DNA from 2 places in the Pseudescherichia sp. L3 genome. Region 1 is predicted to be linked to the other one. Evidence: riboswitches for the same ligand, from Rfam matches in the RefSeq annotation. Region 1 holds a riboswitch; the other holds the start of a gene.

The links. Region 1 has a riboswitch for thiamine pyrophosphate ahead of thiC (phosphomethylpyrimidine synthase ThiC). Riboswitches for the same ligand answer to the same signal wherever they lie in the genome.
Region 2: linked by a shared signal. The riboswitch ahead of thiM (hydroxyethylthiazole kinase) and the one ahead of thiC (phosphomethylpyrimidine synthase ThiC) in region 1 are both predicted to bind thiamine pyrophosphate.

Annotation. Positions count from the first base shown of each region.
Region 1 covers NZ_JANKYC010000007.1:24,577-31,767, reverse strand. The annotation lists gene zraP (zinc resistance sensor/chaperone ZraP) at 138-569, shown strand; gene NR795_RS20560 (DUF1481 domain-containing protein) at 582-1,280, opposite strand; gene hupA (nucleoid-associated protein HU-alpha) at 1,287-1,559, opposite strand; gene NR795_RS20550 (YjaG family protein) at 1,746-2,336, opposite strand; gene nfi (deoxyribonuclease V) at 2,379-3,050, opposite strand; gene hemE (uroporphyrinogen decarboxylase) at 3,060-4,124, opposite strand; gene nudC (NAD(+) diphosphatase) at 4,177-4,968, opposite strand; gene rsd (sigma D regulator) at 5,065-5,568, shown strand; TPP riboswitch at 5,622-5,731, shown strand; gene thiC (phosphomethylpyrimidine synthase ThiC) at 5,819-7,191, shown strand, end outside.
Region 2 covers NZ_JANKYC010000001.1:1,995,874-2,003,064, forward strand. The annotation lists gene NR795_RS09750 (ABC transporter substrate-binding protein) at 1-1,067, opposite strand, end outside; gene NR795_RS09755 (mandelate racemase family protein) at 1,139-2,293, opposite strand; gene fbaB (class I fructose-bisphosphate aldolase) at 2,622-3,674, opposite strand; gene NR795_RS09765 (hypothetical protein) at 3,849-4,214, opposite strand; gene thiD (bifunctional hydroxymethylpyrimidine kinase/phosphomethylpyrimidine kinase) at 4,338-5,138, opposite strand; gene thiM (hydroxyethylthiazole kinase) at 5,135-5,923, opposite strand; TPP riboswitch at 5,956-6,052, opposite strand; gene NR795_RS09780 (DUF1493 family protein) at 6,172-6,489, opposite strand; gene NR795_RS09785 (hypothetical protein) at 6,965-7,191, opposite strand, start outside.

The DNA.
Region 1 (7,191 bases):
CCGCAGGTTTGACCAAACGGGTCATTTTTACTCGCTTTAACACGTTAATTGCTGGCACAGCCCATCCGGCACGGGATGAATCTCCTGGCATGAAAGATGCAGTTCAAAGACTGAAACTAACCCCAAGAGGAGATATGATGAAACGGATTAACACACCGGGCCTGACGCTGCTTGCCCTCTCTCTGCTGGCATTAAGTTCCACTTCCGCCATAGCGCGCGACGCTGGCGCAGAGCAGCAAAATATCGGCCCGCTTAACGCCGAACAGCAAACGGCCGTACAGAAGATCCATACTGACTACTACACGCAGACCGACGCCCTGCGTCAGCAGTTAATGTCCAAGCGCTATGAGTACAACTCACTGCTAACCGCCAGCACGCCGGATAGCGCTAAAATCAGTGCGGTGGCAAAAGAGATAGAGTCCCTCCATCAGGCCCTGGATGAACAGCGTGTGAAACGGGATATTGCTATGGCACAGGCGGGTGTCTCGCGTGGCGCAGGAATGGGGTATGGTGGCTGTGGTGAAGGTCACTATGGCGGCAGCGGCCATATGGGGATGGACAACTGGTAAACCTGCTTTAAATCAGAAGGTTTTCTCATCAGGTTGCCAACGGCAGAAATCCTCATTTGCCACCAGCAATAGCTGCGTTCCTTCCGGCGCTTCCAGCCACGCAAGACTCACGTCCGCTGAAGAGTGCTGCTGACGACGCTGGATATGGCTTAGCGCCTGCGGTTCAAAATCAGGCTTGACGGTTTGGCCTTCACAGGTGGTTACCGAGCCGTCGCGGTGCCAGCGTCCCTGACGCAGCATCACCTGCCCCTGGCGTAGGGCATCGCTGGTCTGGCGGATCTGGTTGGCACGGTAGCGGTAGAGCGCGATCTGGTCGCTGGAGAGCTGCTGCTTCTGGCCGTTGACTTCTCGCTGCATAAAGCTGAGTTCGCCACGCTCGTCGAAGCGGGCACGAATGTGTTCCGGCGGGGTGCCGTAAACGTTGAGTTCGATCAGCGCCAGCCGATCGCCCTGCCAGCGATATTCGCTGATAGAGGTATCTCCGCTACGCCACGGGCTAAACGCCGTCAGAAGATGGACGGCATCTCCATCGTCCTTACGCCATATACGCACCGCGCCGTGGTCGCCTGCGTAGCCGCTGGCGGTAAAGGGCGGCAGCGAGTCACTATGGCTGCAGGCCGTCAGCAACAGCAGGCCCGCCAGCGTCAGGGTACGACGCCAGACAGACAAAAGGGGCGTAAACGCCCCCTCATCAAAACTGTTCGCTGTCACGCGGTCTTATTTAACTGCGTCTTTCAGAGCTTTGCCAGAAACAAATGCCGGCACGTTAGCTGCGGCGATTTTGATTTCGTTACCGGTCTGCGGGTTGCGGCCAGTACGCTCAGCGCGGTGGTTCACTTTGAAGGTTCCGAAACCAACCAGTTGTACAGCATCGCCTTCTTTCAGAGACTCAGTAATAGCAGCCAGGGTGGATTCCAGGGCAGCTTTCGCCTGTACTTTAGACAGGTCAGCCTTGTCTGCAATTACATCAATCAGTTGAGTCTTGTTCATAAGTTATCCTTACAATGTGTTTATCGCTTGCTAAGCATCGAGTGCGACGAAAATGCCAGAAAAGCACTCTCCTGCATACACGCACCGATAGCCACTTTTTTTCGCCCTCCAAATGTAGACCAGACGGGGGGCCAATGGGAAGCCTTCCAGTGAGACAAAACAGGCGTTAAATCACGTTTTGTTGCCTCATTGCTGCAAAAGTATACCAATATTACTCTCACCCGCCTCGCGTAAGTCCGCACGTAGCCCTTTAATCAGCTCAATATCGCGTTCTTCACAGTCAGCCAAAAGTCGGAATATTTCCCACTGAATGTCCCACTCCTGCTCTACGGCCGGGTTCGCTTTCAGCTCTTCATCGGTCATTTCGCGACCGGCGTGGGTCATCTCCAGCATCGCTACCGTGGTGATAGAGGTTTTGCTTACCTCGATGGTGTGCTCCAGCGTTTCACCGCTCAGGCGTGAGTGCACCAGCTCGCTTAAGGCGACGCAGGCATCGATGGCCGGATAGACGCCATAGAGATCGTAATCCTCTGCCGCCGGGATCGCCTCTTCCAGCTTCTCCAGCTGGCTGTCGAAATTCACCTTCGCGTCTTTCACCGTCAGCGTCTCCCAAATAAGGTCAACAATGCGGCGATAAAGCTGCGCGTCACCGAAGCCGGTCTGCTGGCAGAACATGGCGTAGTTGGGATACATGCGCTCGCACAGGCAGGCCATAAAGGTGACGTGCTGCCAACTCTCCAGCCTCTCCAGGCGCAGGTGAATAGGGTTTTGTAACATGGTGAATTCTCGCTATCGGAAATTAGCCGCAGTGTACCTGAATCAGGGCTGAATTTCCTGCCATCGCATAAATGCCGGACGCCGCGATGCAACGGCATCGGCCCAGCGTGTGGGTTCCGGTAGACGGTAGCCTTGCGTGCAGCGTTGAACCCACGCCAGGGCGCTGTCCACGCTCACCCGATGACCGGTCGCGACAAACAGCGGATTACAGCGCGCTTTGCTGCGCCATACCCACGCCAGCTGCTCGCCTTTGTCCATTAGCGGCGCGAGTGCGCCTGGCTCAGGCGAGAGCGGCTCAAACTTGCCGCACAGGCGTTTCTTCGCCACGCCGATGGTCGGCACGTCCACCAGCAGGCCAAAGTGGCTGGCGACGCCAAGACGGCGCGGGTGTGAGATACCGTGTCCGTCAACAAACAGCAGATCGGGTTTTTGCGATAGCATATCCCACGCCGCCATCAGCGCGGGATATTCACGGAAAGAGAGAAAGCCGGGGATATAGGGCATGGTGGTGGCAATACGCGCAATCTGGTACTCCACCAGCTCCAGCGACGGGTACTTCAGCAGTACCATCGCTGCTCGGGTCACTTCACCACCCTGCTCAAAGCCAACGTCAGCGCCGCCGATAAACGCCGGGGGATCGCTGATAAAACGATCCTCGCGGATCACCGATGAGGCAAGTTCGATTTGCTGAGCGCGTAGCGACGCGAGATCCATATATGCTCCTTAGCGGTGATATTGCTCCGAGAGACGATGCACCGCTTCTACAAATGCGCCCGCATGTTCAGGCGGCACATCCTGATGAATACCGTGACCGAGGTTAAAGACGTGGCCTTCGCCCTGGCCGAAACCAGAAAGTATAGTCGCTACTTCTTCTTCGATGCGGGCCGGAGGTGCATAGAGCATCGAGGGATCCATATTACCTTGCAGCGCTACCTTGTGCCCTACGCGACGGCGGGCGTCGGCGATATCAATGGTCCAGTCGAGGCCCAGCGCATCACAGCCGGTCTCCGCCATTGCCTCTAACCACTGTCCACCGCCTTTGGTAAACAGGGTAACCGGCACGCGGCGCCCTTCGTTTTCCCGCAGCAGGCCATCAACGATCTTATGCATGTAGTAGAGCGAGAACTGCTGATAGTCGCGTCCGGTCAGCACCCCGCCCCAGGTATCAAAAATCATTACCGACTGCGCACCGGCTTTAATCTGCGCGTTGAGATAGAGCGTGACGCTTTTCGCCAGCTTCTCCAGCAGCGCATGCAGGGTTTGCGGCTCGGCATACATCATCTTCTTGATCTTAGTGAAGGCCTTGCTGCTACCGCCCTCGACCATATAGGTCGCCAGCGTCCACGGGCTGCCGGAAAAACCAATCAGCGGCACTTCCCCTTTCAGCTCGCGGCGGATAGTGCGCACGGCGTTCATCACATAGCCCAGCTCCTGCTCCGGATCGGGAACAGGCAGCCGCTCAACGTCGGCTTTGCCGGTAATCGGCAGGCTAAAGCGCGGGCCTTCCCCGGCTTCAAAGTAGAGTCCCAGCCCCATGGCATCCGGGATGGTCAGGATATCTGAGAACAGAATGGCGGCATCAAGGGGGTAGCGACGCAGCGGCTGCAGCGTAACCTCACAGGCCAGCTCGGCGTTTTTGCACAGCGACATAAAATCGCCTGCCTGGGTACGCGTGGCTTTGTACTCCGGCAGATAGCGCCCGGCCTGTCTCATCATCCATACCGGCGTGATATCCACGGGCTGGCGCAGCAGCGCGCGCAGGTAACGATCGTTTTTCAATTCGGTCATTTTGCAATTCCTCAATGCGTCAGACCGTTATTGTAACACGCCGCTCTATGCTTCACTCATACTCTGCCGGACCCTCATATTCTGTACGACATAGCGCGACCGTGTCCTCAATCAGCCGACGCGCTACCGTGCCCGGCGGTGGCAGCAGCGGCAGCTGGTCGTAGCGATACCAGCCCGCGTCCAGCAGCTCGTTAGGGTCGATGACGATCTCCCCGCTGTCATACTCGGCCATAAAGGCGGTCATCAGCGACTGGGGGAACGGCCACGGCTGGGAAGTCACATAGCGCAGGTTTTTTACCCGGATACCGCTCTCCTCCATGACTTCGCGGGCAACGGTCTGCTCCAGAGTCTCTCCCACCTCAACAAAACCTGCGAGCACGGTGTAGATCCCGTTACGATGGCGGGTATGCTGGGCCAGCAGAATGTGGTCATCGCGGCGGATCGCGACGATAATGCAGGGAGCAATCTGCGGGTAGTAGCGCTCGCGACAGCCGCCGCACAGCATCGCCCACTCGGTTTTGCTGGGATGCATGGTGTGCCCGCAGTAGCCGCAGAACGTATGCGAACGGTAGAACTCCGCCAGCTGTACGCCACGCCCGGCAAGCTGGAACAGACCGACCTCCTGATCCATCAGCTGGCGTACCGAGCCCATATCCTGACGCCGGTGCTGACGAACCAGCCACACGGACTCACCTTGCCACTCGCCGATAATTAACCCGCGCTGGCCCACAAGATCAAAATTAACTGCCTCGCCGTGTGGTAATTCTCCAGCGGGCAACCATAATTTTTGTTCATGGCTGACGATCCACCAGCCCTGATCGGTTAATTCGATGACACGTTCCATAATCTGTTGCACTACCTTAGCGACACTGGCATGTTGGTTACATCATTTTTACATATTTTGGGTGAACACTTTTTTTCTTAAACCACGGAGTTAATCATGCTAAACCACCTGGAAAGCCTGACGGCGCGCGTAGGCGGAAGTAATACACTAGTCGATCACTGGCTACAGGTGCGCAAGCATTTGCTGGTATCGTACTACAACCTGGTGGGCATTAAGCCGGGCAAGGAGTCCTTTACAGAGCTGGATGAGAAGGCCCTGGACGATTTTTGCCATAATCTGGTGGATTATCTGTCCGCCGGACACTTTAGTATTTATGAACAAATTATCAGCGAAATGGAAGGGAGCAGCCCACTTTTAGCGGCCACGCAAATCTATCCGCAGCTGGAAGCCAATACCCAGCAGATCATGAGCTACTACGACTCAAATCTTGAGAATGCCATTGACGATGATAACTGCCTGGAGTTCCAGGAAGCGCTGTCCGGCATTGGCGAAGCGCTGGCGGCACGCTTTACGCTGGAGGATCAGCTGATCGTGCTGGCGTTCGATTTCAACCTGGCAGAGAGCGCTAACGACGACAGCAACATCGCTCGCCCTGCTTGAGTTCTTAAGCATTAACGCGTAGTTTAATTTACCTGCCCCCTGCAACACGGGGGTTTTTCTTGTCGGAGTGCCGAGTGCGTAAGCACCGGCTGAGACCGTTAATTCGGGATCCGCGGAACCTGATCAGGTTAGAACCTGCGAAGGGAACAAGAGTCAATCTGCTGGCGTGTGCCTCTCCGGGCTACACGCATCCTCTTGCTTCATCCGTCGTTCTGACAAGCCACGTCCTTAACTTTTTATGGAATGAGCTATGTCTGAGTCTGCTATTAAACCTACCCGCCGTGAACAGCGCGCCGCTGCCCAGCACTTTATCAACACGCTGGAGGGCACCACCTTTCCCAATTCAAAACGTATCTATATCCAGGGTTCGCGGAGCGATATCCGCGTGCCAATGCGTGAGATCCAGCTTAGCCCGACGCTTATCGGCGGCAGCAAAGCCGAACCGCAGTTTGAAGAGAACGAAGCGATCCCGGTATATGACACCTCTGGCCCCTATGGCGATCCTGACGTTGCGATCGACGTAGAGAAAGGGATCGCGAAGATCCGATCCGCGTGGATCGCCGCCCGTCCAGGAAAGTGCGTCACCCAGCTGCACTACGCTCGCCAGGGGATCGTGACGCCGGAGATGGAGTTTATCGCCCTGCGTGAAAATATGGGCCGGGAGCGTATTCGTGGCGAGGTGCTGCGCCGCCAGCATCCGGGCGAAGGCTTTGGCGCACGCCTGCCGGAGAATATCACCCCGGAGTTTGTTCGCGACGAGGTCGCCGCCGGGCGCGCCATTATTCCTGCTAACATCAACCACCCCGAATCTGAACCGATGATCATCGGCCGCAACTTCCTGGTGAAGGTCAACGCCAACATCGGCAACTCGGCGGTGACCTCCTCCATTGAAGAGGAGGTGGAGAAGCTGGTGTGGGCCACCCGCTGGGGCGCGGACACGGTGATGGATCTCTCCACCGGCCGCAATATCCATGAAACGCGGGAGTGGATCCTGCGTAACAGCCCGGTCCCAATTGGTACCGTCCCTATCTACCAGGCGCTGGAGAAGGTCAACGGCATCGCCGAGAATCTCTCCTGGGAAACCTTCCGCGAAACGCTGCTTGAGCAGGCCGAGCAGGGCGTGGACTACTTCACCATTCACGCAGGCGTGCTGCTGCGCTACGTGCCGATGACCGCTAATCGCCTTACCGGCATTGTATCGCGCGGCGGCTCGATCATGGCCAAGTGGTGCCTCTCCCACCATCAGGAGAACTTCCTGTATCAGCACTTCCGCGAAATCTGCGAAATCTGCGCCGCCTGGGATGTCACCCTGTCGTTAGGCGATGGCCTGCGCCCAGGTTCAATTCAGGATGCCAACGACGAGGCGCAGTTTGCCGAACTGCATACCCTGGGCGAGCTGACCAAAATCGCCTGGGAGTACGATGTGCAGGTAATGATCGAAGGTCCGGGCCACGTGCCGATGCAGATGATCCGCCGCAACATGACCGAAGAGCTGGAGCACTGCCATGAAGCGCCGTTCTATACTCTCGGACCGTTGACCACCGACATCGCCCCGGGCTATGACCACTTCACCTCGGGCATTGGCGCGGCGATGATTGGCTGGTTTGGCTGCGCCATGCTCTG
Region 2 (7,191 bases), on a different contig from region 1:
AGCTTTTTCGCTTTCGCGATGTCCAGCCGGTAGCCTGGGTCCGGCAATGTCGAGGGCATTCCAGCCTTGATCGGCCGCTGGTGCAGCACGCCATAGCCGGGCATCAGCGCCTTGTTGATCCCCTGGTAGTCAATCAGGTAACGCACCGCCTCACGCACCCTGGGATTAGCAAAGTGCGGCTCCTTCATGCTCATCGCTACGTAGTAGACGGTTCCGCGCTGCACCGCTTCCACGGTAACGTCGGGATCCTTACGCAGGGCGTTGATGTCCGATACCGCCATGCTGTTAGCGATATCGAGATCGCCCTTGGCAATCATCAGGCGCAGCGTCTGCGACTCCTGGAAATGGCGCAGCACGATGCGGCTCATCTTCGGCTCTTCCCGCCAGTAGTCCGGGTTACGCTTCATGCGCAGCACGTCTTTTGCCTGCCAGGTCTCCAGCATAAAGGGGCCAGAGCCAGCTTCGTTGGTGGTCAGCCAGCGGTTGCCCCAGTCATTGTTCACCTCGTGGCTCTGCACCGTTTTGCTGTCGAGCACGCCAAGATTGCCCAGCGCGCCGAGGGAGTAGATCACCAGCTGCGGATCGTTGGCCTTCGGCAGGACAATCTGCACGGTATAGTCATCCGGGGCGCTCACCTGAGCGTCAATGTTCTTTTTGCTAAAACCATAGGATTTCCACACCGAGGCCTGGGCAAGGTTGAGGTGCAGCAGGCGGCGCATCGACCACACCACGTCCTGAGCGGTCAGGGGATTGCCGGAGTGAAACTTCACGTCCTTGCGCAGGTGAAAGGTCAGGGTTTTGCCATCCGGGCTGATGGCCCAGGATTCGGCCAGCGCCGGGCGGACGTTGGTAAGCTGGTCGGGATCGAGCTCTACCAGCGAGTCGTAAAGATTGACGACAATGCCGACCACTTCGTTACCGGTCATCGCCGCCGGATCGAGACTTAAGAGATTATTCATGTTCATGCCGATGATGAGCTGATCCGGCGGCGTGGCCGCCAGCGTCGCCCCGCTCCCCATCATCAGCGAGAGCGCCAGCAGGCTAGCCCTCAACGCGTTTTTTTTCATCTCTGTATACCGTTTGTAGAGTAAGACGTAGGCCCGGCTAGCGCAGCGCCACCGGGCGTTGGCTTTTTTTATTAGTCGTGACTGACGGTATTGGCTTCGATATAGGCAAAATTGATGTCTTCGCCGAGGCCAGGGCGCTGCGGCAGGTGGACAAAGCCCTCTTCATCCATCGGATCGACGATGCTGTTGAGATAGGCAGCGGGTTCGTCGTAGTCGAGGAACGGGTGCAGCAGGCCGCGCTCATACCAGCGGCAGTTGCGGATCGCCCCGACCACCGCCAGGCTGGCCGCGCCGTTGCCGTGCACTTCGCAGTCCATGCCAAAGGCTTCGGCGAGGCTTGCGACCTTCAGCGTCGGTGAGATACCGCCTACGCCGTTGGACCCGGCGCGCAGAATGTCGCAGGCCCCGGCTTTCACCCAGTCGGCACGACTGTGGTGCTTACCGCCGAGGCTCTCAGGCCCGATAATCGGAATAGAGAGGTTCTCAGCCAGCCAGGCGTAAGAGGACATGCTCTCCTCCTCCATCGGCTCTTCAAACCAGGCAAAGTCGAGCTTCTCCAGCGCCTTGCCGATATAGAGCGCCTCGGTGCGGCTGTACCAGTGGTAGCCGTCGATCATCAGGTCGATATCCGGCCCCACGGCTTCGCGCACGGCGGCGCAGGCCTTAATATCCATCTTCGGATTAGGTGCAAACGAGACCGGTGGCATCCAGGTGTGGAGCTTGATCGCCTTATAGCCGCGGGCGACCAGGGTTTCGGCAAAGGCGGCGTACTCTTCCGGCGTGGAGAGCCCACCCGGCAGATCGTCCCCACACATGGTGCTGCCGTAGGCCGGAACTTTGTCCCGAAAGCCGCCGAGCAGCTTATAGACCGGCACGTTGAGCTTGCGGCCAATCAGATCCCACAGCGCCTGCTCCACAAAGGAGAGTGCGCGCTCGGTGAGCTGATGAGCGCTACCGCGCTGCCAGTGAGCCAGGTCCTGCCAGATGCGCTCGCGGTTAAAGGGATCCTGACCCACCATCACCTTGCGGAAGAAGGTGTTCACGACAAAGGGACGTACCACTTCCGGCGGCGCAAACGAGAACCCCTGGCTGCCATCATCAGCGGTAATGGTCAGCATCGCCATTTTTGCCATGCTCTCCGGGCCCGGATGGGAGTGACCAGCGCTATCGGAAACACGACGGGTGGGATACTGAAAAACGGTGACGTTTACAGATTCAATTTTCATTACGGATCCTTGTCTCAGGTGCCTGCTTCATTTTGAAAAGCTGTTTCAGATGTAAATGTATGCAGAATTTTTAGCCAATACCTCAGACAATTTCCGCTAAGCGACGGGTGATTTTTGGGCAATAGCACAGGGCTGAGTGACACTTTTCACAAAAGAGAGGGGAAATGTGATGCAGATCGGGAGAAGCATTAACCTCACAATGAAAGGGGGTTGTTGCGTAGGCCGGGCAAGCGTTAGCGCCGCCCGGCATTGCAGCTTATGCACAGTAACGCCCGGTGGCGCTGCGCTTACCGGGCCTACAAACTCACTTAAAGCATGTTGTAACTAATTAGGCAATGGTCACTTTATTATCCAGGTAGACATCCTGCACGGCGTTAATCAGCTTCACGCCATCGGCCATCGTTTTCTTAAACGCTTTCCGGCCAAGGATTAGCCCCATCCCGCCCGCGCGCTTGTTGATCACTGCCGTGCGCACCGCCTCGGTGAGGTCAGCCTCGCCTCCCGACGCGCCGCCGGAGTTGATCAGGCCTGCACGGCCCATGTAGCAGTTAGCCAGCTGATAGCGCACCAGATCGATAGGGTTATCGGTGGTGAGTTTGCTGTAGACGCGCTCGTCGGTATAGCCATATTTCACCGCGTTATAGCCGCCGTTGTTCTCCGCCATCTTCTGCTTGACGATATCCGCCCCGATGGTAGCCGCCAGGTGGTTAGCCTGCCCGGTGAGATCCGCAGAGACGTGGTAGTCCACGCCATCCTTTTTGAAGTCGGCGTTGCGCAGGTAGGCCCACAGTACGGTTACCAGCCCCAGCTCGTGGGCACGCTCAAAGGCGCTGGCGACCTCCTCGATCTGGCGGCGCGACTGCTCAGAGCCAAAGTAGATTGTCGCCCCCACGGCAACCGCGCCCATATTGAACGCCTGCTCGACGCTGGCATAGAGCGTTTGGTCAAAAGTGTTGGGATAGCTTAGGGTTTCGTTATGGTTAAGCTTTACCAGAAACGGAATGCGGTGCGCGTAGCGGCGCGATACCGAGGCCAGCACGCCATAGGTAGAGGCCACGCAGTTACAGCCCGCCTCAATGGCCAGCTCAACGATGTTTTTCGGATCGAAATAGTGTGGGTTAGCGGCGAAGGATGCGCCCGCCGAGTGCTCTACCCCCTGGTCAACCGGCAGAATCGACAGATAGCCGGTTCCCGCCAGACGGCCAGTATTGTAGAGCGTCTGCATATTACGGAGTACGGCAGGAGGACGGTTGTTATCGACCATCACGCGATCGACATAGTCGTGTCCTGGCAGGTAGAGCTGGTCGGCTGGAATGGTCATACAACGATGCTGCAACAGGCTGTCGGCATCTTTGCCAAGCAGCTGTGAAATATCAGTCATGATGAGGCTCCCGTAAGATTCGCCCGCAGGCGAACGTGGTTAGTCCTGCCCTGAGTTCGCAGGCAGAGTAAGCCTGGTACCGGGCGGCGGATTTTTCCAGCTCGCAGGAAATTTTGATACTTTTGGTTTAATGAAAATTTATCTCTAAGCGTACGGGAATCGATAGTGGGTTATTTAAGAGGCGTTTAGGATTGTTATCCGGCCATTTTGATCGCTGAGAAATCGGAAGTGATACCAGTCGCCGTCTACCTGATAATTAAACGAGTAGATATAGCCCTTATCAAAACGCGCTAAAAAACAGATGCCCGGCGCATGGACGGTAATCTCCTCTTCACCTACGGGAGAGTAGGTAGACTTAAAGTTATCCTTCGATGAGGTCAGGTTGTAGGCCTCTATCTCTCCATCCTCAGGCGCGGTTAAACAGATATAGTGTTCATAGTGCCTGGTGGAGATATGGCCCGTATAGGGCGACGGACCGTTGCTCCCGCAGGCGCTCAGTAAGAGAGAGATGAACGGTAATAGCAAAGCGTGCTGTTTCATATCATCGACTCCGTTATCACGCGTTGATGCTTCCGCGAACCTGCGACACTATTTGAGAATAGTTAATTAAAGTAAATATTAACTACCCCTCCGTAAGCCGGAAGGGTTATTTATGTTTTGCGTTTACCACCAGGCGTGGAAATGATGCACCGGCCCGATGCCCTGCCCCACCTCCAATGAGTCCGCCTGCGCCAGGGCATTGGTGAGCCAGATTTTGGCTTCGCCCAGAGTATCGGCCCAGTTAGCGTGACGCGGGCGCAGCGCCGCCAGCGCCGCCGAGAGCGTGCAGCCGGTGCCGTGGGTATTTTTCGTGGCGATGCGCGGGGCGGTGAACCGTGTTGCCCCCTCGCGGGTAAAGAGCCAGTCCGGGCTTTCGCCGTCAGTGAGATGGCCACCTTTCATCAGCACCGCTTCACAACCGAGCGCCAGCAGTGCCCGCCCCTGCTCATGCATATCCTGCTCGTTGCGGGCGTGATCGGCATCGAGCAGCGCCGCCGCCTCCGGCAGGTTAGGCGTGATCAGTGAGACCTGCGGCAGCAGCCGGGTGCGCAGGGTGGCAACCGCCGAGGGCGTTAAAAGCGGATCGCCACTTTTTGCCAGCATCACCGTATCCAGCACGATATTCTCTACCCGATAGTGTGCCAGCCGCTCGGCCACCGCCTCGATAATATCGGTATCGGCCAGCATGCCGATCTTGGTTGTATCGATACGCACGTCGCTTAATACTGAATCCAGCTGCGCAGCGACAAACTCCGGCGTGATGCGATAGACCGACTGCACGCCAAGGGTATTTTGCGCCACCAGGGCGGTAATGACTGAGCAGCCATAGGCTCCGAGAGCCGAGAAGGTTTTCAGATCCGCCTGGATGCCCGCCCCTCCGCTTGGATCGGTTCCGGCGATAGTTAATGCATTGATTCTTTTCATGCTGACGCGCCTCCATCCAGGTGATAAAGGGCATCAAGAAACGCTACAACAAAGGAGCCGGGGCCACGGCTCTCTGCCGCCGCCTCGCCTCCTGCAACGGCGAACAGGCCGCAGGCTGCCGCAACGCTAACGAGACGCTCGCCAGGCAGCGCACAGCCTGCCGCCACAACCGCCGACAGCGCGCAGCCGGTGCCCACTACCCGAGTCATGATCGGCGCACCGCCGACGACCTTCAGCGTGCGGCTGCCGTCGGTAATGTAGTCCACCTCCCCCGTGACGGCGACCACTGCGCCGGTTTCCTGCGCCAGCCGCTCAGCGGCTGGCCGCGCCGCGCTGGCCGAGTCGGTGGTATCCACCCCGCGCCCCCCTGCGCTCAAGCCCTTCAGGGCCATTATTTCCGAGGCGTTGCCGCGAATCGCCGCTGGCCTCAGGGAGAGGATCTCCCGGCAGAAGCGGGTACGAAAATCGAGCGCACCCACGGCAACCGGGTCAAGGGTCCAGGGTTTGTTCGCGTCGTTCGCATTGTGGATCGCAGCGCGCATGGCATCCGCGCGGTCAACCGTAAGCGTGCCAACGTTAATCAGCAGTGCGTCGGCAATAGCGCTGAACTGCGCGGCCTCTTCACGCTCAATCACCATGGCAGGGGAAGCGCCGATGGCCAGCAGAACATTCGCGGTAAAGGTCTGCACAACGTCGTTGGTCATGCAGTGAACAAGAGGGGAACGGGTACGAAAGTGCTGTAAAACAGACGCGACGTGCGCGTGGCTCAGCAGGTCAGGTTGCATAGTTAGCTCCTGCCCGGCGCGAAGAAGGGACGCCGGCAGGCATCTGACTTCCCTACGCTGGCATTATCCAGATCAGGTGGTACGGGTATTTCTCAGCCTTCACGCAGAAGGGCACCCCGAGTCATGTTGAGTACATCTTTGAACTTTTTGCCAGATTAGGGGAAGTGGCTTGCTGATGCAAGCGTGCTTCAGGAGTTATCGCTTCTCCACCCTGCTTTTACACGACAGTACAGATAGTAAGGGAAATATTAATCGTACAACCATTCGCCTGCTTTTGCAGATTCTACCAGCATTCGTACCGTTAGCGGTTTTAGCGGCTTTTCTGGAGGTTTTGAACCTAAAAAATTCGGTTCAAAATAGTAGATTATCTCAAAACCGTTTGGCTTTACATTCCAATTCCTGAAATAGTAATCTAATGTATCCTCTGCATCTTCCCAAATAACATCCAGACCGCCTTTAGTTAACTCAGTATCTAATGTTACTTCTGGACGACGCCCAAAAAATCCATATTTCTTGTGGCTATGATTAGTATATATATAATCAATGATCTCTTGTTCTATGCTCATTAGTAATAGTTCCACATAGCACTATCCTCAGATTTAACTATATCATAAAAAATAATTTACGAACAACGGACAAACAAATTGCGTAAATAGATATAGTTATAACTATTACCGAGGCCACATCAAGATAGAAATAAGCATCATAGAGTGACTCAGCGTTTACATCACCGCTAAAAAACTGGGCCAGACTCTTTGCGATATCATGATTTATATAAATGTAAGGATCTGGCATACACTTACCTATCAAAAGAAAAATCACGATAAAAAAAATCATTTTCGCAATTTTAAGGGCGATTGTCCTAACCATTTGCAACAACCTCAATCCAGCCACGAGCTAAAAGAGATTTCATACAGGGGATGTTTATCATATCATCTTATTTCACGCAACCTCTCCAATTCATCCAATATAAGCGAACAGGGTCAGGAACCAATTAAACACCCGCCAACCATTACATAATAGTATTTTATTTTACACATATTAAGTAGTAGTAACCTGACTAATGAATAACCCTTGCACCTCTTTACCTCTCAGATAATACATAATGCTGTTACTCTGAATATAATTTAAACTCTCAACTTCCTTGTAGAACATGACAATATCTTTCTTTGGCATAACAAAGTAAGAGGATATATCATCTTTAGAAGCCAACATAGGGGCCTTAACGGCTACTCGTAGAAAACCTTGGTAAGATGTACATGGAGATG